One region of the Oceanobacillus sp. FSL K6-0127 genome, then DNA from elsewhere that is predicted to be linked to it. Evidence: predicted binding sites of a transcription regulator. Region 1 holds the regulator's gene; the other holds the start of a gene.
The links. Region 1 encodes LexA, which represses DNA repair genes until DNA is damaged. Its sites were predicted from a motif close to CGAACATATGTTCG; they were not measured.
Positions count from the first base shown of each region.

Region 2: a site for LexA is predicted at 2,100-2,113, ahead of uvrB (excinuclease ABC subunit UvrB). Genes of this name have one in related genera too.

Region 1 covers NZ_CP150287.1:2,957,913-2,968,983, reverse strand. The annotation lists gene glnA (type I glutamate--ammonia ligase) at 1-1,189, shown strand, start outside; gene lexA (transcriptional repressor LexA) at 1,480-2,103, opposite strand; gene MHH64_RS14740 (recombinase family protein) at 2,382-3,020, shown strand; gene MHH64_RS14735 (DUF896 domain-containing protein) at 3,198-3,431, shown strand; gene tkt (transketolase) at 3,660-5,663, shown strand; gene sirA (sporulation inhibitor of replication protein SirA) at 5,910-6,368, shown strand; gene MHH64_RS14720 (hypothetical protein) at 6,617-6,841, opposite strand; gene MHH64_RS14715 (hypothetical protein) at 6,944-7,087, opposite strand; gene MHH64_RS14710 (YneF family protein) at 7,812-8,033, shown strand; gene MHH64_RS14705 (cytochrome c biogenesis protein CcdA) at 8,417-9,121, shown strand; gene MHH64_RS14700 (cytochrome c biogenesis protein CcdC) at 9,288-9,761, shown strand; gene MHH64_RS14695 (DUF2621 family protein) at 10,204-10,662, opposite strand; gene MHH64_RS14690 (ATP-binding protein) at 10,899-11,071, shown strand, end outside.
Region 2 covers NZ_CP150287.1:3,482,354-3,493,424, forward strand. The annotation lists gene uvrA (excinuclease ABC subunit UvrA) at 1-42, opposite strand, end outside; gene uvrB (excinuclease ABC subunit UvrB) at 50-2,032, opposite strand; gene MHH64_RS17225 (PDZ domain-containing protein) at 2,390-3,589, opposite strand; gene MHH64_RS17230 (S41 family peptidase) at 3,791-5,260, opposite strand; gene MHH64_RS17235 (peptidoglycan DD-metalloendopeptidase family protein) at 5,443-6,867, opposite strand; gene ftsX (permease-like cell division protein FtsX) at 7,026-7,919, opposite strand; gene ftsE (cell division ATP-binding protein FtsE) at 7,909-8,595, opposite strand; gene cccB (cytochrome c551) at 8,841-9,182, opposite strand; one part of gene prfB (peptide chain release factor 2) at 9,409-10,437, opposite strand; one part of gene prfB (peptide chain release factor 2) at 10,439-10,510, opposite strand; gene secA (preprotein translocase subunit SecA) at 10,795-11,071, opposite strand, start outside.

The DNA.
Region 1 (11,071 bases):
AATGATGTTTGATGGTTCATCGATTGAAGGCTTTGTTCGTATTGAAGAATCGGATATGCAATTACATCCAGACTTGGATACGTTTGTAGTGTTCCCATGGACTTCAGAAAAAGGAAAGGTAGCTCGTTTTATTTGTGATATTTATAATCCTGATGGAACACCGTTTTCTGGATGTCCGAGATACAACTTGAAGCGTAACCTAAAGAAAATGGAAGAGTTAGGATTCACTGCATTTAATATTGGGACTGAACCTGAATTCTTTTTGTTCAAACTGGATGAAAATGGTGAGCCAACACTTGAATTAAATGATCATGGTGGATATTTTGACTTAGCACCAACAGATTTAGGGGAAAATTGCCGTCGGGATATCGTTTTGGAGTTGGAAGAAATGGGCTTTGAGATTGAAGCTTCTCACCATGAGGTAGCTCCAGGGCAACATGAAATTGACTTTAAATACTCTGATGCGATCAAGCATGCAGATGATATTCAAACTTTTAAATTAGTTGTTAAAACAATTGCAAGAAAGCATAATCTGCATGCAACTTTTATGCCAAAACCATTATTCGGAGTAAATGGCTCTGGAATGCATGTGAATATGTCATTGTTTTCCGGTAAAGAGAATGCCTTTTTTGATAAAAGTGGTGATATGGAATTAAGTAAAACTGCATTTCAATTCCTTGCTGGAATATTAGAACATGCAACGCATTTTACAGCTGTTACAAATCCAACAGTAAATTCCTATAAGCGATTAGTTCCTGGATACGAAGCACCTTGTTATGTTGCTTGGTCTGGATCAAACCGTAGTCCATTAATTCGAATTCCAACATCTAGAGGGTTAAGCACTCGTATTGAGGTTCGCAGTGTAGATCCAGCCGCAAACCCATATCTGGCACTTTCTGTATTGTTAGCTGCTGGCTTAGATGGAGTGGAAAATAAAATGGAGCCGCCAGTTTCGATTGATCGTAACATCTATGTAATGGATAAAGCGGAACGCGAAGCAAATGGTATTAAAGATTTACCTGCTACGTTAATGGATGCACTAACTGAGCTTAAGAAAGATGAAGTACTTGTTGAAGCACTAGGTGAGCATTTATTTGAACACTTTATTGAAGCGAAGGAAATTGAATGGGATATGTTCAGAACAACTGTTCACCCATGGGAGAGAGAGCAGTATCTAACAAATTATTAAGCGTGTTTATTTGGTGAGTGCGGTTAAATATTTAGTGAAGTTCAATGCTTGATATTTGGCATGTACCCACGAAATAATCACCAAATTATCGGAGTGATGTATTGTAACTCCTTTTAATAAACTTCATATAACGATTAGTTCCGAATACCGTTCATACATAAGTGTGAACGGTATTTATATTGTTTATAAAACGTCTTGAAGGATAACGAATAGAAAAAAGCCCAACACTTTTTGTGATAGGGCTATTGAATACGTATATATTGGAATATTATTCCGGCCGTGCCGATAGATTAATGAATATTCCGGTACAATCCGATTACTTTTCCTAAAATCGTGACATTTTGATAAATTAACGGCTCCATCGTCGCGTTTTCTGGTTGTAGGCGAATATGCCCTTTTTCTTTAAAAAATCGCTTTACTGTTGCTTCATTATCATCGGTCATTGCCACAACAATATCACTATTATCTGCAGTGTTTTGTTGCTTAACAATAACCATATCTCCATCAAGAATTCCGGCCTCTATCATACTTTCTCCATCAATTTCCAGAATAAATAAATTATCATCAGGACTTGCGGTTGTACTAGGAAGCGGAATAAATTCCTCGATGTTCTCAACGGCAGTAATTGGAATACCTGCAGTAACCTTACCGATCACTGGAGCATAGCGAACTTCTTCTTTAGGTATATGACTATCTTCTGATAGATCCATAATTTCGATTGCTCTTGGTTTTGTAGGATCCCGGCGAATATATCCTTTCGATTCAATTCTCTCAAGATGCCCATGAACGGTAGAACTAGAAGCAAGACCAACAGCGGCTGCTATTTCACGTACAGACGGTGGATATCCTTTTTTTCTAACTTCATCTTTTATAAACTCAAGAATCATTTGTTGTCTTTTTGAAAGTTTTGTCATCTCTTTTTCACCTCTCACATAGGATTTATTAATGATAGTTTACCATTTTACGTATACTTAAGCAAACATTCGTTCTAAAAAAAGTTGACAAGACCATATGTTCGGTAGTATACTTTTGTTAATCGAACAGTCGTTCTTAAAAAGGGGGCTATAATCATGTTTGAAAAAATTTCAAAAACGGATGCTTTTTATTTAGTAGCTTTTGCGTTAACATTAGGGTTCTTATACTTTTCTATCATTATTAGTGGGTAAAATATTTTACGAAGGGGCACGACGTTTTGAATGCACTGATATACTGCCGTGTTAGTACAGATAAAAAAACGCAAGAAACTTCATTAGCTCGGCAGAAGCAAGAATTATTCAATCTTGCAGCAAAATATAATTTTACGGTTATTGATTGTATTGAGGAGCAAGAGAGTGGCTATCAAATTGAACGAGAAGGTATCTTTCAAATGCTCGATTATTTTTCTGCAAACAAAGCTAATTGTTTATTGATTCAGGATGAGACAAGACTAGGTAGGGGGAATACGAAAATTGCCCTATTTCATCAGTTGAATAAAATGCAGATTCCTATCTACACAGTGATGCAAGATGGAGAGTTGGAATTAACTGAATCAGATTCGATGGTTTTGCAGATTGTAGGAATTGTTGAGGAATACCAACGGAAAATTCACAACATGAAAATAAAACGTGGGGTGAAAAAGGCTATTCGAGAAGGTTATAATCCAAGTAAAAACCTCTCCAATATTAACCACGCACCAGGAAGAGATCGTATTTCATTTCCGATTGAGGAAGTTGTCCGCCTGCGTCAAAACAACCTTACCTTTGATGAAATTACAAAAACATTAAATGGATTGGGGTATAATGTTTCGAAGGCAACTGTTCATCGGAGGTATAAAGAATTTCGAAATACTTGAATATCGCTAGCGTGTAGAGTACGATGTAAAGACAGGAATTAGATTATTATTCTTGTCTTTTATTTTGCAAATAGGAAGGAATGCATACTACTTTGCAGTTTGGGTAAGACATTCGCCTGAAATCTTGACGAATGCCAAGTTTTCTAATGTTATTTTAAATAGTGGGAGGTCCGTTCTATGCTATCAAAAGAAAAACTAGAACGTATTAATATATTGGCGAAGAAAGCTAAAGAAGAAGGTTTATCCGATAAGGAAAAAAAAGAACAAAAGCAATTAAGAGAAGAATATTTGAATAATGTACGGAGTTCTTTTAAAAACCAATTTAAAACAATGACAGTAATTGACCCTGCTGGAAATGATGTTACACCACAAAAAGTTCGAGATTTACAAAAAAGGAATAAAATGCATTAATCATAATGCTTGCTTGCATAAAGGACAGTTAGATCTACTATATAAGTGGTCAGCTGTTCTTTGTTTGTGTTATCTCCAATAGTTTTAATTTACGAAAGATTTCATTGTTAGCTTCTATTTTGTTTGGACAGCAAACAAAATAGAAGGAATTACTTGTTACAAAACCGGTTTCATTATAGAATGAAGAAGAATACTCCATTAATTTAGAAACGAGAGGTGCAAGAAACTATGTCACATGAGATTGAACAGTTATCAGTAAATACGATTCGTACATTGTCGATTGATGCGATCGAACATGCAAATTCAGGTCACCCGGGTTTACCAATGGGAGCTGCGCCAATGGCATATACGCTTTGGACGGACTTTATGAATCATAATCCAAAGAATTCAAAATGGTTTAACCGAGATAGGTTCGTACTTTCTGCTGGACATGGATCCATGCTTTTATACAGCTTGCTTCATTTATCTGGTTATAATCTTACAATTGATGATTTGAAAAATTTCCGTCAATGGGACTCTAAAACACCTGGTCATCCTGAAGTGAATCATACAGATGGTGTAGAAGCGACAACTGGACCACTTGGCCAAGGGATTGCAATGTCTGTTGGTATGGCAATGGCTGAAGCACATTTAGCTGCTAAGTTTAATAAAGAAGATTTATCCGTTGTTGACCATTATACGTATGCACTTGTTAGTGATGGCGATTTAATGGAAGGTATTTCACACGAAGCAGCATCGCTTGCTGGACATTTAGGTTTAGGTAAATTAATTGCGTTATATGATTCAAATGATATTTCACTTGATGGTGACCTAAACCGTTCCTTCTCTGAAAATACAGAGCAGCGTTTTAAAGCGTATGGATGGCAAGTAATTCGTGTAGAAGATGGAAACGATTTAAATGCAATTCGTAGTGCGATTAAAGAGGCACAAAGCAATACAACACAGCCAACATTAATCGAGGTAAAAACGATTATCGGCTATGGCTCACCGAATAAATCTGCTTCTGCATCTTCACATGGTGCGCCTTTAGGTACAGATGAAGTAGTATTAACAAAAGAATATTATAAATGGACACATGATGATTTCCATGTTCCGGATGAAGTATATGCAGATTTTAATGAAAAAATTGTACAAGATGGTGCAGAAAAAGAATCACAATGGAATGAATTGTTTACTGCGTATAAAGAGAAATATCCAGAAGCAGCCGGCGAGCTTGAGCTTGCAATAAACGGAGAACTTCCTGCTGGATGGGAAAAAGAACTTCCAGTATTTCAGCCAGGAGAAGATACATTGGCAACAAGAGCATCCTCTGGGAAAGTTTTGAATGCAATTGCAAAATCAGTACCTAATTTCTTCGGTGGGAGTGCTGACTTAGCAGGATCGAATAAAACAACAATGAATGATGATGAAGATTTCACTCGAGAAAATTATGCGGGAAGAAATATTTGGTTTGGTGTTCGTGAACATGCAATGGGCGCTGCGTTGAATGGTATGGCGTTACACGGTGGTTTAAATGTGTATGCAGGTACATTCTTCGTTTTCAGTGATTATCTACGTCCAGCCGTCCGTTTATCTTCTATTATGAATACGCCGGTTACGTACGTATTTACACATGATTCAATTGCTGTTGGTGAAGATGGACCAACGCATGAACCTGTAGAGCATCTAGCTGCGTTGCGTGCAATTCCGGGATTATCATTGATTCGTCCTGCTGATGCTAATGAAACACAAGCAGCATGGAGACTAGCAGTAGAATCAAAAGATCAACCAACTGCACTTGTGTTAACAAGACAAGACTTGCCAACACTGGAAGGTACGAAAGAAAACGCCTACGAAGGTGTTAAGAAAGGTGCTTACGTAATTAGTAAGTCTAAGAAAGAAACTCCTGATGCACTGTTACTTGCAACAGGATCTGAAGTTCAATTAGCGGTAGCTGCACAGAAAGAATTACTAGAAAAAGATATTGATGTAAGCGTCGTAAGTATGCCTTCATGGGATCGTTTCCAAGAGCAAGACGCGGCATACCGTAATGAAGTATTGCCACCACATGTGAAAGCACGTGTCGGTATTGAAATGGCTTCATCATTCGGCTGGGACCGTTATGTTGGCAATGAGGGAGCAATCATCGGAATTGATCGATTCGGAGCTTCTGCAAAAGGAGAAAAAGTAATCACTGAGTATGGCTTTACAGTTGAAAATGTTATCAAGCATGTTAAGGACGTTTTAAAATAAAGCTTAAAATAAAGATGGTTCCATTTTGGAGCCATCTTTATTTTTATGCAAAATTGGATTGTTCGAAGAAAGCCTTTATAGTAAAATTTTGTTCATAAAAAAGGTGAAATAACAGAAAAAATATACTTTACCGCTTTGTTTTGCCAATTCGACAAAATTAGTTGGTATTTGCATGGTAATATGACATTCTTTTCTGCACAGCTTCTCTATAATAGATAATAGAGTTAAAAGGGGAGGAGAGTAGAGATGATGGAGTATGCTATTTATTGGATCAAAGAGGATGTCGCAAGATCTTATTTTCATAAAAGTGATATACTACACCGATTTCTTAAAGAATATGAGGCTAATCCAACTAGAAAAGATTTGAGAGACCAATACATATATATTACTCATCATATTTCTTTACAGGCCATTGCAGCACAGTTAAATAGTCAAGCTCTTAACCAGATGTCAATTCAAACAGATGGTCACATGCTGTACTTAACTAAAAATGATATTATGATTCGCCTTCATGCAGAAAATGGGCGTTTGCATTTTCAGTGCAACGAATTACAAGATGCTGCGATGCTGTTATTTCCTATGTTACGCAATTGCTATCCCTTTGTATTTGTCCAAGGAAAAAAAGCCCCCAATTATGGTTGGGTTTCTCCAATCACACAGAAAAACAGTGTTAGAATGAGGCAAATATTGTATTCTCACCGTTAATTTAATATACTTTTAAAAAGCTTTGTGCTGTAGTGTTTAGGGGCTAACCTAAATCAATTAGCCCCAGCTAGTCTATTAATGAATGTACTGACTGCTTTATCTTCTTGCTCTTTAGTAGAATGAGAATAAATATCATATCAATAGTGTTTCTCAAACGAACAGCTATGGTTCTAGGTGGAACACCATTGTCAATTAATATCACTGCGTGTGGGGACCTTTTAATTGACAACACTTTATAAGCCATATCATCAAATTAAAATATCTCTTTGAATCTTATATTTTTGATTTACTTTGCTTACTAGTTCTTTCTCAATCAATTTGTCAAGTCCTTTCTGAACTTGCCAATAAACAACTTCATTGCATGTCATTTCTTCTATTGATGCTGAATTAGGAAATGCACGAATGAGATAAATAAGTATGCTTACTTCAATCAGATTTAAATAATACTCTTTTGCTATTTTAAGGTAATCCATTAGGGTGTCTCCCTTATCTATGTAATTATATGGTTATTTCTATCAGGTTAAAGGAGGGCATGGAAATGTAGATGTTTATGTACTCCTATTTACCTTAGTTGCTTATTTAAATAGTTTTTTAATCATTTTGTTAGCAGATTCACTCTTTATCCTCTTGGTTATTTCTTGTTTTAGTTTGTCTTTCTTTTGTGTATCCATATCCTTCCATGCCTTAGCACCTTTTTTAGCAATAGATTTAAAGTCCATTTTATTCTCACCTCAATAGCATTATATCAGTAAATTGTGGCAAAATAATAGAATGATTGTTAAAGAATAATCTCTTACATTTTCCAACTTCTATCATTCCGTTTATAAGGAACAGCTTTATCTCCAATTAAATAGCGCTCCATAACCTTCCTCGTTATATCCTTTAATTGCACCGACGTATACCCAACGGTTTCATTTTTATAATTTAGTCGAGGTAGAGAACACTCGCGACTGCAGTTGAGGCAGGGCTTCAGTTATGTTGATCAACCGACATCTATTGCAATTAAATTGGGTTAATTACTTTTATATCTGTATTTTTCCCAACACATGTGTGCTAAGATAATGTATCTACTCGAAGGATTTAAAGATGAAGAACTGAATATACAATATGATGAGAAAGGTATTAACAAAGACATAATCAGGAAGGAAAAGAAATGTTTCTAAAAACTAACGAAGCATACGAAGCTGAAATTGTATGTAGATTATTAAGAGAGAGATTCAAATCCTTTTTCTTAATAACATCTACCCACGCATATTTTATAGTATTAAACAGATTCGTTTAGAAGCATTGATATGTATCTAAAGAAAAACTTGAATTAAGTGAAAAACGTTGAGTGACCAGGTTTTCGATAAATTTGTTACAATCTTTTCGTAATCGATTGTATTCTCATCGTTAATTTAATATACTGTATTAGAGACAACACGAAGGAGGAAGAAACTAGAGATGAGCACAATTTGGGTCGTACTAATTGCTATAGCAGCGTTAATTGCTGGTGTTGCTCTTGGATTTTTTATTGCAAGAAAATATATGATGAGCTATTTGAAAAAGAATCCACCTATTAATGAGCAGATGCTTCGGACATTAATGATGCAAATGGGTCAAAAACCGTCGCAAAAGAAAATTAATCAAATGATGCGTGCAATGAATAATCAAGGTGAAAAGTAAAAGCACTCGTATCAAGGGTTTGACAGTAGTTAGTTAACCCTTTTACATAGGAAAAACTTTATTTGGTTAAATTGTCACAGCACTTTAGAAATAATTAGGTTAATTTTTCTCAAAAACCACTTACCTGTTGAAAAATGAAGCAGAAGGAGTGGTTTTTTTATGTTCTTGATCATTTTATAGCCCGCTAAGTATGTGTGGTGATATGTCATGCTAATAGAAAATGTTTTAAACGAGTATGAATAATATTGCTGATATAATTTTGTAGAGATATTTTCCTGTAATCGTACGTGTTAATCAAAGTGTACGCTATTTGTCAAAATCAATTGCTTTCCTTTATAACATTTTCTGTTAGAATAGAAAATGGAAATGATAGGGGGATTGTAATGTCAGAAATAAATATTTTCCTCGCATTTGGAGCGGGTTTTCTATCTTTTATTTCACCATGTGTGTTACCGCTTTATCCAGTTTTCTTATCTTATATTACTGGTATGAGTGTTAGTGAAATAAATGATGAAAATAAAAAACTCAATAAGAAAGCACTTATACATACGTTTTGTTTTTTGATTGGATTTTCAAGTATATTTATCATGATTGGATTTTCTACCACATTTATTGCAGAGTTTCTTACGTTATACCAAGATCTTATTAGACAAATTGGTGCAATTGTAATTATATTTTTTGGTCTTGTACTTGTAGGAATATTAAACTTTGAATTTCTTATGAAAGATAGAAAAATCCATTTTAAAAATCGTCCAGCAGGATTTTTTGGATCTATTATTATTGGAATGGCTTTCTCGCTTGGTTGGACACCATGTGTTGGTCCGATTTTGCTCATCGTTTTGTCGTTAGCGGCAACGAATCCAGAAGTGGGTATGGTTATGATGATCAGTTACATTCTAGGATTCTCTATTCCATTTATATTGCTATCCCTGTTTATTGGGAAATTAAAGTGGATTAAGAAGCACAGCAGCCGACTCGTTACTATTGGTGGTTGGGTTATGGTATTAATGGGAATTGCACTCTTTTTTGATTGGATGACTAAACTGACAGGATTTTTAGCGGGATGGTTTGGTTTTTCCGGATTTTAATGGATTTTTACAGTCGCATATATTACTATAGTATTGAAAAACAAAAAAATGAAGTTCGTTTAATAGCCGTTGTGAATTGGCTTCTTTACAGGTGGGTTATTAAACTGTGAACTAAAGTGAATCAATGAATCTGGAATAGATTCATTTTTATGAAAGAGTGATTGACATGTTTTGGTTGGTTGCGAGTACAATTGTAGCAGCAGGTATGGCTATCGGAATGATATTTGTACGGTTAAATGCAGCGAAGAAGCCAGCTTCCGTAAAGAAAATTATCTTGCCGCCATTATTTATGAGTACTGGTGCATTGATGTTTATTTTCCCAGTATTCCATATTGCTTGGATTCAAGTATTGGAAGCGTTCTTTGTTGGTATGATTTTTTCCATACTACTTATAAAATCTTCAAAATTCGAAGTTCGGGATCAAGATATTTTTCTTGTACCTTCTCGGGCATTTCCATTTATCTTATTTGGACTTTTAATTGTAAGGATCGTTATTAAATTAATTCTCGGAAATACGATTTCTTTTGGAGAAACAAGCGGAATGTTCTTTATTCTTGCATTTGGTATGATCGTAACATGGAGAGTATCGATGCTCTATCAATTCTTGCAACTTAAGAAAAGTGCGCTACCCAATGGGTAAGCGCATTTTTTTTAGGAAGCTATGAAATTTGAATCCCGTGGATAACTTAGATACCGGAGAAACTGCTTCCACGAAGAGCTAAAACCGTAGCAAGACTTTCTTCGCCTCATGATAATCTAAAGAATACTTGCCGAATGGCTGTCTAAGACATGTGGTTTAGTCGCATTTCTATCCTTGTTGTGAAATCGAGCCAGGCATCGACACTAGGCGAAGATTGGCTTACCAAAAACAGGTTAAAACCTAATGTCGGGAACCCCTGGAAGGGACATGTTTCCGATGAACTTGGCTTTTCGCCCATAATGGTGAAAAGCCAAGTTCATCTTATACTCCAGAGTGATTCTGCTACGTAAGAATGTTCAGGAAGTCGAACCATTCCAATGAACGGAAAGGGCAGACCGTAAATCGCTAGTCGACATGAATCTATTCGATGAGGAAAGATCATTTACTTATATTTTTCTTTCCAGTCTGTTGCGTAATTATCTTGAGACGCTTCGAAAAGATGATGGTATGGAGTGATATCGATTTCTTTTTGATTTAATTTTTTAATTAGAAATTTATGATCGCGTTTTGGTGTCGCAATAATATATCCTTCGATTAAAGTAGATTGTGTAATCGAATCTTGCTCTTTTTTTAAAGAGATTTCCCCAATTTTACTTGCAATTTTGTGTCTTGCCACATCTCTAAAAAGCTCAGGAACGGGCGATACTAATTCTTCAAGTAGTTGCTTTTCTTCATCTTTCCACATATGACGTGTTTTTTCCATATAGTATTCTTCCCAGTCCATGATTGATTTTCCGTCATCCTTTGGCAAACGTTTTAAGAACTTACGGAACATGAAAAATCCACCTATTCCCATCAAACTAATTAAGAAGAACCCCCATAATACGATAATTATTGACATGCTATTCACCTAACTTTTTAATGTACGAAACGCAATAGTTATGAATATTAGCTACAATTGTAATAATTAATTTATTTTTTGTTATACTTGTAGTAAAATTACATTGATTAATCATTCAAGTGGTATCTATTTCTTTCTATTATAATGGGAGTAAAAAAGATAAACAAGTGTCATACTCTATAAGTTATCATCATAATTATATTATAAGATGTGATTTACTAGAAAGGGGAGCAGTTATGGGAGTTAATAATAATAATGGCGAGGATATATCAGCTTTTTTTAGTAGAACAAATAATACCAATAGAGTTACTGCATTACCCCTATCCGTACAAAATTGGATTGAAGAAAATAGTAGTGATGCCTTTTTAATTGTCGATGGAAACGGGAAAATTGTTTATGCCACAAAAGC
Region 2 (11,071 bases), 520 kb from region 1:
ATGTGCACGAGCACCTTGAATTTTAATAGTTTTATTAAGCATGAACTGCTCATCCTTCCGCTTTAAGTTCAAAAATCACATCACGAAGCTCGGCTGCTTTTTCGAAATCGAGTGCCTTGGCAGCTTCTCTCATTTCTTTTTCCATTTGCTCGAGTACCTTCGATTTCTCTTTCTTCGTTAATTTCGTTAAGCCTTTTGTCGTTGATTCGTATTTTTCTTGGTCTTCTGCGGCAATTGTCGCTTTGATGACATCACGCACTTCTTTACGAATCGTTTTCGGTACGATGTTATGTTCTTTATTATATGCAATTTGTATGGTCCGCCTACGATTCGTTTCATCCATTGCAACTTGCATCGAATTTGTTATTTTGTCAGCATACATGATTACATGACCATTTTCATTACGTGCAGCCCTGCCCATTGTTTGAATTAAGGAGCGTTCTGATCTTAAGAAACCTTCTTTATCAGCATCAAGGATTGCCACAAGTGAAACCTCTGGAATATCCAACCCTTCACGTAATAAGTTGATCCCTATAAGTACATCATACTTTCCTACACGAAGATCTCGAATAACTTCAATACGTTCTAGCGTTTTAATCTCTGAATGTAAGTATGCCACTTTCATCCCAATCTCTTTCAGATAATCGGTAAGATCCTCTGACATTTTCTTTGTCAGTGTTGTTACGAGAACACGTTCGTTTCGCTCTGTACGTTTGTTAATCTCTTCGATTAAATCATCAATTTGACCTTCAATAGGCTTCACTTCAATTTCTGGGTCAAGCAAACCAGTTGGTCGAATAATTTGTTCTGTCATCACTGGATTATGCTCCAATTCATATGGACCAGGTGTTGCCGATACATAAACAAGTTGTTTTGTTTTCCCTTCAAACTCTTCAAATTTCAGTGGGCGGTTATCCAAAGCAGATGGAAGTCTGAATCCATGATCAACAAGGACTTGTTTTCTTGCTTGGTCACCATTATACATTCCCCGGATTTGCGGCAACGTTACGTGGGACTCATCGATGATGACAAGAAAGTCTTCTGGAAAGAAATCGAGCAATGTATATGGCGTTGCTCCGGCTTCACGTAATGTTAAATGACGCGAGTAATTTTCAATTCCAGAACAAAATCCCATTTCTCGCATCATTTCTAAATCATAATTTGTTCGTTGCTCTAAACGTTGTGCTTCAAGAAGTTTATTATTGTCACGCAACTCTTTTAGACGATCTTCTAATTCTTTTTCAATATTTTTAATCGCAATCTTCATTTTTTCTTCACCAGTTACGAAGTGGGAAGCCGGAAAGATTGCTACATGCTCTCGATCACCGATAATTTCACCCGTGAGCGCATCAACCTCACGAATCCGGTCAATTTCATCTCCGAAAAATTCTACTCGAATACAATGCTCTTCTCTGGAAGCTGGGATAATCTCAACCGAATCTCCTCGCACTCGGAATGTTCCACGTTGAAAGTCTATATCGTTACGCGCATATTGAATATCTACTAAATCACGAAGCAACTGGTCACGATCCTTCTCCATTCCCATTCGCAATGAAAGTACCTGGTTACGATATTCTTCCGGATTACCTAATCCATATATACAGGACACACTTGCAACAACTAGCACATCATTTCTTTCAAATAGAGCAGAGGTTGCAGAGTGACGTAATTTATCGATCTCATCATTAATACTTGCATCTTTTTCAATGAACGTATCTGTCGAGGGCACATATGCTTCTGGCTGGTAATAGTCATAATAGCTAACAAAATACTCGACCGCATTGTTTGGAAAAAACTCTTTAAATTCACTGTATAATTGTCCAGCTAATGTTTTATTATGTGCAATTACAAGCGTCGGGCGATTTATTTCTGTGACAACATTGGACATCGTAAATGTTTTTCCCGTTCCTGTTGCTCCAAGTAATGTTTGATGTCGTTGTCCGGAAAGAACCTTCTCCGTAATCTCATTAATTGCATTCGGCTGATCCCCAGCCGGTTTATAGCTCGATACAAGTTCAAATTTATCATCCACGGCTATTTCCTCCGATCCGTTCTATAACTCATTCTATCATATCTAATTATATATTTTAACACAAAAACGAACAAGTATTCGACTTTTTAGCTTTTTCATTAATAGTATACTACCCGTTCATTGATCTAGAAAATCATTTGTCTTGTTTTTATTATGGCTTGAAAAGAAAACGCGATGTAATTTAAGTAGACTTGGTGCGATTGCTGCTGGATTTTCGTAATAAACGGAGACAAAATTTAAAGCCGATATTCCCTATACCACTATAACGTGGTCATAAGAAATTTCGGCTCTTTACATAAATACATTTTTCCTATGGTCTGCGTATCGAAATCTTCAAGCCTTTCCGTTACTTGAAAATTACGAGCTTATTCGAGACTTCTTTTGTCTGTATGGCGCAGAAGCAAACAACAGCCCAAGTTCATGGTGATCTCCTTCATAAAACGCACCTTGAACAAAACGATTTTCTCCTCGATCATCAAGTATTTCCAGCTTAAAGAACGCTCCAGTGGATTGTAATGCTTTATAAAATTGTTCCTCTGTTGCGACTCTTTTGCCATTTACTTTTACAATGGTCTCACCTATGAATATATCTAATCGTGCTGCAGGTGTTGCTGGAATAATTCCGACAATCGTTAAACCATCTTGCAATTGTCCAAAGAATGGTCGTCGCAATCGATCACCTACACGGTATTTGTAATTCAAAAATTCCTTCCCTATTATAGCGAGAATCACTGCGACAATAGATAAGAATGGCAGAAATATACTACCTGCAGCAATCGCTAATATTCCAATTCCCAATAATGTATTGAATTTGGATATCTTTTGAACTGCATGTACCGGAAAATGGCCTTTCGCCAAATAATCAAAACCTATTAGAAAAGGGATAAGAATTACACTGTAGGTTTCTTCACCAATCGAAAAATATGGCCACCAAGGGGCAAACGGTGCAATTAATCCATTTGGGATCATGGCAAAAAACGGAATCAAACTTAATTTCTTAATCCGATGTTGACCAACCCACGCTCCACGATCACTTAACGCAATGCTTGGGAATGTTGCATTTCGTTTCACGTTATGAATTAAAATTGATTCCACCAAAATCATGATTCCCAAAAGCAATGCAATACCTGTAAAATCTATAGCTGAAAGCAACAATTCTGTATCCGTAATAATTGTTTGATTTTCCAATACTAGTGGTAAAATAAACAGGATTACAAATGTAAGTCCAATGGTATAACTTGGCGATAGCAATGAAAAGCGCATTGTAATCGATAAAATAATCGTTACAATAGCTAATAACAAAATCATTTCATAACTGAACACCATCCCAGTACCAATTGTAATAACAGATATAACGAGTCCGCTTATGAGTGATGTTCCCAGCGTGTTTTTCCACTCTGAAAACACATCAAATATTTTAACTCCATAGTCCATTCTCTCTTGCTTAATCCGTCTATGCCCTGCGATAAATAACAATAAAATAGTCCAGTATACCAGTGGATTGATAAAAAACCTACCGATTCCTTTTAATAACTCAATCAGCCATGCTTCTGCCAAATCTGCTCACCTTCTTCTATGTATTACCTTTCTTTACCTATTCGATAAATATCGACCAATCTCCTGCTTTTCTTGTTAATTGGTAGAGAACAATAGAGTGCATTGCCAGTAAAGGGAACACACTATCCTGCTATGATTGTACTAACTACCTTTAATATGAAAATCCACGAGCAACACTCGTGGACTTTTCATGCACTGTTATTAATATAATGCTTTCAACGCTTCCTCCATTTGGTTATCATCGTCACGATCCCTTATCTTCTCAATAACCTGCGCTTCGATTAGTCCAGCTGTATCTTGATCAACTTCACCAGTATCGGTTAAATCATTATCAGACTGGAATGAGGATACTGCTTCTTCTGTTTCTTCACTATAATAACCATCTGTTCGTCCTGTATCATAGCCTAATCCAGATAACATCACTTGCAGATTGGCAATTGCTTCATCGGTCTGATCAACCTTCAACGCATCTTCTTCTATTTGCACTGGATGTGTGTAATAATATTCAGGTTGTTTCACCTCAATTGTTGGCTCAACCCCTTTTTCATTAATCCACTCTCCATGTGGTGATAACCATTTAAATGTCGTTAATTTAATCGAGCTTCCATCTCCTAATGGCACTGCCTGTTGAACAGTTCCTTTTCCATAACTCGTTTCTCCAACGACATCATAGTCTAATTCTTTTAATGCAACAGCTAATATCTCAGAAGCTGACGCACTGCCCTCATTTATCAAAATGCTTATTGGGTAACCTTTTTTCTCCGTTAATTGTGAATGATAGCCTTCTCGTTCACCATCACCGTTTTCAATTTGAATATACGGAATATCTTTAGGGACAAAGAGTGATAGAATGTCCTCCGCTACATCAAGAAGACCGCCTGGATTTCCTCTAACATCTATAACTAGCCCTTCAATATTTTCCTTCTCCAAAGCTGCTAATTGTTCTTCGAATTCCTTAGCAGTATTCTCCGAGAAATTTGTTATTTCGATGATGCCAGTTAATTTTCCATCCACCATTTCTGAACTGCTATATACCGTTTCGACCGGAATCTCATCACGAACAATTGTAACCGGGAATGGATCGGAAACACCTGCACGCTGAATTTCTAATTCAACCTCTGAACCCTTTTCACCACGAATCTTAGCAACCGCTTCATTCAAGTTTAATCCTTCTAGACTTTCTCCATCTACGGTTAATACTTGATCATTCGGTCGCAAGCCCGCCTTTTCAGCTGGTGAATCCTTGATTGGCGCTACAATGGTAACAAGTCCGTTAACCATACTCACTTCTGCACCAATTCCCTCAAAAGAGGATTCAATTTGATCGGTAAATTGATTTACTGTTTCAATATCCATATAAGATGTATGCGGATCTTCTAAGGTGGAAAGCATTCCTTCGATCGCACCTTCAATTAACTGTGTATCTTCTACTTCTTCCAGGTAATTTTGTTTGATCAACGAATAGGCCTGGTTAATTTTATTTAAATCAGCAGAAGAATCTGGTGCTTCCGTATCCTCATTTGTAGAACCGTTATTCGTAATTTGATTCGCACCTTGTTTCATTCCTGAATCTTTAGATTGTGCAAACTCCACACCTGCATAAGCACCTGCGAATCCAAGAAATAAGGCAGCGACGAAAATCAATATAATTTGAGACTTTTTCAATTTCATTTTTCCACCTCTAATTTAAAATTGATGCTGTATATTAGTATATGGATCTGCCGAAAGATATACGAATAGTAATAGCATAACATTTTATTTTATGATTGACTATGGATTTAACCATCACCCAAATATGCAAACGTTCCATGGATAGTAAAAAAGCATACCTGACTTGGTATGCTTTTAAAAAGTTAATTAAGGTAATTCATTGGATTCACTGGATTTTTGTACCCGCCTGGGTGAACTTCAAAGTGAAGATGTACACCAGTAGATCCACCAGTTGTTCCCATAACACCAATCTGCTGTCCTTGACTAACCGTTTGTCCAGAGGAAACTGAGATACTATTTAAATGCGCATATACTGTAGTATATGTTTGACCATTAATAACATGAGTTATCATAACCGTGTTCCCAAAGCTCCCCAATGCTCCAGCAGTTGAAACAACACCATCTGCAGCTGCTACAATCCGAGCATCCGCTGAACTTCTCTTACCAAAATCAGTCCCGTTATGCGGTCTTATCTCGTTGTGAATCGGGTGCATTCGATTTGGATTAAATGAAGAAGTTACTGGACCGCTTGTCGGTCTGATAAACATTCCATTTCCACTAGGTGTCGGAGCTGGTGTGGAAGCAACTGTATTTGAACTTCCTGATGAACCTGAACTACTTTGTGAAGCTTTTTCTTGAGCAGCTTGTCGAGCTGCTTCCTCTTTAGCAAGCTGTTCCAATTTTCCTTTTTCTTGCTCATATTGTTGTTTTGCTAGTTTAATAGCTTTTTCTTGATCATTCAGGACTTGCTGCTCGTCTTCAATACTCAATTTGTATTCTTCTAAATCTTGATGCTCTTCTTCAAGTTGTGCCATCAGCGTTTCTTTTTCTTGCATTTGATCTTTTAGTTGACCTTCTAACGCTACTAGCTCTTCTTTTTGGTTTTCAAGTGATTTTTTCTTATCTTCAACTGCTACTTTCTTCACTTCTACTTCTTCTTTATTCGCTTCTACTTCTTTTTTATTTTCCTGAAGTACTTTTTTATCTGCAGCCTGTGCTTCCATAATCGTTTTATCAGAATCCATAATTGTATTCACTGCCGATGTTCTGCTAATAAAGTCTCCAAAACTGCTTGCACCGAAAATAACTTCCATATATTTCATATCCCCACCATTTTGCTGAATGGTACGAAGACGTTCCTTCAATAGTGCGTCGCGTTTTTCGATTCGATCTTCTAATATCTTAATCTCTTCTTTTAATTCTTCAATTCTCTCTGTCAATTCATTAATTTTAGATGTTAATGTTTCGATTTCATTATTTGTTTCAGTTATCTCATTTTCTTTATTGCTAATATTATTTTGTGTAGAGGTTAACTCTTCATCAATTGAATTAATGTCCTGTTCGACAGTGCTCTGCTTTGATTTATTTTTATTTAATTTTTCTTCCGTATCTCTTTTATTACCTTCTAGATTATTTTTTTCATCATTCAATCCAGACTGTTCTTTATCTAAATCGTTAATTTTCTTTTCTAAATCACCAACCGATTCTGCAGAAACATGAAACCCACTAGTTGGTATAGTCATTAAAATCAGCCCTGCGATAAGTATACTTGAAGCTACTTTTTTCACTCGTATTTCTCCTTCACCTAATATATTGCAAGTTCCTTCTTGCTTTTTCTGTTCACTCTTGTTGTCTAGGCATGCTTCATAGACGATGTTATGTTGCTTGTTATGTAAAAGCTCGCTCCGGCTGGATGTACCTCAAGAGCCGTTACGAGCAAGTCGGCTTAGACTTTTAGGAATTTACGTACACTCATGACACTTCCCCATACACCAATAATTGCACCAATTGCAAGTATCATTAATGATAGCTGCCAAGCAAATGGACTAAATGGTAGCATTTCTACAAAACTAAATGTAATTTGGTCATTGAAGTTGGTGTACAAGTAGTAGTAGCCGCCTAAGATTACTGCGATCGGAACGATGGAGCCTAGAACTCCAAGTAGTAACCCTTCAACAAAGAATGGCCAGCGAATAAATCCGTTTGTCGCTCCTACAAGTTTCTGAATACTAATTTCTGTGCTTCGTGCCATAATCGTAATTTTAATGGTGTTAGAAATCAGGAAAATTGCTGTGAATACTAGAGCGATAATTAAAGCAAGTCCAATTGTCCTTGCATATTTATTAAACTCAAATAATTGTTCAACAACATCTCTACCGTAGTTTACTTGGTCAACATAATTGAACGAAGCAATTTCAGAAGCAATGCGATCTGTATCTTCAGGAACTAGCGCTCTTACGATATAAACATGGTTTAAAGGGTTGTCCTGTTCAAATAAATGCCAAGCTTCACCCTCTTCGCCCATACTTTGAATTAGTTTTTGGAGTTCATCATCATTGGAAGAGAATGATACTGTGTCCACACCTTCAATCTGTTCAATCTCCTCACCTAATTCGATAATCTCATCCTCTGTTGCTGTCAGATCTATCATCGTGTTAATTTGTACATCATCTTCAATACTCTTTGCCATCTCATTTAAGTTAAGTACTAATGCTAAGAAAACTGCCACTAAAATTAATGTTGTTGTAACGGCACCTACAGAAGCAATAGTCATCCAACCATTACGAAAAATATTTTTAAAGCCTTCACGTACATGCCGCATAAAAGTTCTAAATCTCATAGCCATATTCCCCTCTTTGCTCATCTCTAACGATCATACCGCCTTCGATAGCAATTACTCGTTTTTTAATTGTGTTTACAATTTCCTTACTGTGAGTGGCCATGATAATTGTTGTTCCTCTAGCATTAATTTCTTCAAATGTTTTCATAATCCCCCATGATGTATCAGGGTCCAGGTTTCCAGTTGGCTCATCAGCAATTACAATCTTAGGATGATTAACAATAGCTCGAGCTATAGAAACACGCTGCTGCTCTCCCCCGGATAACTCACTCGGCAGGGAGCGGGCTTTATTCTTCAATCCCACTACTTCCAGTACTTCCATTACTTGCTTACGAATACTTTTTGGTGATTCCTCAATTACTTCAAGCGCAAATGCCACATTTTCATAAACGGACATTTTGGGTAAAAGCTTGAAATCTTGGAATACGACACCAATGTCCCGACGTATGTAAGGAACTTTTCGCTCTTTAATGTCTCCTAAATCTGTATCTCCAATAATAATCGAACCTTTAGTTGGTTTCTCTTCTCTATATATTAATTTAATAAATGTCGATTTCCCTGCACCGCTCGGGCCAACAATATATACGAACTCACCTTGCTCTATATCTACGTTGACACCATTTAATGCGGTGACACCATTGTCATATGTCTTATATACATCTTTCATTAATATCATCTAAATATCACCTTTTTTTTATAATTGTTGTTCCTAGTTGTCAATCTATGAATCTATATTTATTTCCGAATAAACCTCGAACATTTCCTACCTATTATAACATCTTTCTACAGCATTTTTAGACATAAAATTATTACAATTATATTTCAATGCGTAAAGAATGTAATGTTTTTCTAAAAAACAAAAAAGCCCAATATAGGCGACTATTTCTACCTATATTGGGCTCGTTCTGTTTTAAAATAAAGTTATTGTTTTTCAGATAGCCAGCTCGTTAAAGCATCAAGATCCTCACCAGCTACATTAAGTGCTGGCATACTGCCTTTACCATTTTTCACAATATCAGCAATTTCATCTGCCGAGTATTTAGATCCTACTTGCGCTAAGGATGGACCTGCACCACCAGAGAGGTCGGCACCATGACATGAAGCACAATTTGATTGGTAAACTTCTTCACCTGCGGAGGTTTCTACTGCACCATCGTTGGAATCATCCGTACCCGCATCATCTGATGCATTGTCATCACCAGCTCCACAGGCACCTAGTGCAAGCACTGCTAAAAACAAAACTGCTACTAACCATTTTTTCATTTTAAAAATCCCCTTTACACTTTATATAAAGATCACACCCCTATTATAACCCTTTTCATTTAGATTAAAACCGCTGTTACAACCGTTTACATCTCTAACATCACTCATAACATTGCTAAATCAATAACTTTAGCGGTTTATGGCAAATTTATGAAACAATAGCAATATATTCTGCTCCACATCAAAAGGGGGCTCATTCTTATAGAATGAGCCCCCTTTTGATGTATTAGTTTATTTGTGATCTTAAGTAAGCATCAATGAAAATGCCAAGATCTCCATCCATTACAGCTTGTGTGTTCCCTGTTTCCATATTTGTTCGATGATCCTTTACCATGGAATAAGGATGAAAAACATAAGAACGAATTTGACTTCCCCAGCCAATCTCCTTCTGTTCTCCACGAATATCATCTAGCTCTTGTTGTTGACGTTCTATTTCTAATTGGTAAAGCTTTGATTTTAACATTTTCATTGCTGCTTCACGGTTTTTAATTTGAGAGCGCTCATTTTGACATGTAACAATTGTATTTGTCGGCAGGTGCGTTATACGAACAGCTGAGTCAGTTGTATTAACATGCTGCCCACCAGCTCCACTTGCTCGGTACGTATCAACCTTAATATCTTCTGATCGGATTTCAATATCTACATCATCTGTCATTTCTGGTGTCACATCACATGAAACGAATGAAGTATGACGGCGACCAGATGAATCAAATGGAGAGATACGTACAAGGCGGTGGACACCTTTTTCTGCTTTCAAGTAACCATACGCATTATGACCTTTTATCAGCAGGGTTACACTTTTAACACCAGCTTCATCACCTGGCTGATAATCCAATGTCTCAACCTTGAAGTCTTTATCCTCTGCAAAGCGTTGATACATTCGTAACAACATACTAGCCCAATCCTGTGATTCCGTACCACCAGCACCAGGGTGCAGCTCAAGAATTGCGTTATTTGCATCATAAGGTTCACTCAATAGCATTTGCAGCTCAAACTCATTGACATCCGAAATAAATCCTGCTAATTCTTCCTGCAGATCGTCAAATAACTCTTGATCATTCTCTTCTTTTACAAGCTCATAGGAAACCTCCATGTTTTCCCATCGCTCTTCAATTTCTTCAAAGCTATTCACATAACTCTTGAGGCCATTCGCTTCATTAATTGTTTTTTGGGCATTATCTTGATCATTCCAAAAATTAGGATCTGCCATTTGCATTTCTAATTCTGCTATCCGAGCTTTCTTAGCCTCTAAGTCAAAGAGACCCCCTAAAATCTTCAATTCGTGAAGCTATTTTGTCTAACTCGTGTTTAATTTCTACTAATTCCATACTTCCACCTCTTATTCAAAATTCATGTAAAGAGACTGGGACAAAAGTATTTTTATGAAGTGAAAACCGAACATGATTGATGCAAATAACTCGCTCTGGAAATATACTCCGCTAAGTTTGTACATCGTTCGTCTTTAACATTAAGTACTTTAGTTATGTTCCAGCCTCTTTGTTAGCAGATATTATTTTCTGTCTGCATCAAAACAATTCCAAACCTTCTAACTGCTAATTCCCCAGATACAGTCTCCGCCAGTAAAATTCAGCTGTCTGTGCATAGAGAAGTATTACTGACCGTGACAGTTTTTATACTTTTTACCACTCCCGCATGGACATGGATCATTTCGACCAACGGTTTGTTTTTTCACAATCGGTTTACGTACTTTCTTTTTCTCATCCTGTCCACCAGCTACTGCTTGTGTGTTTTTCACTACTTCTTGACGTTGTAGGTTCTCTCGAATTTGAGCTTTCATAATATATTTTGAAACCTCTTCTTCGATACTCGCAACCATTGCTTCAAACATTGCGAAACCTTCCATCTGATATTCCCTTAATGGATCGTTT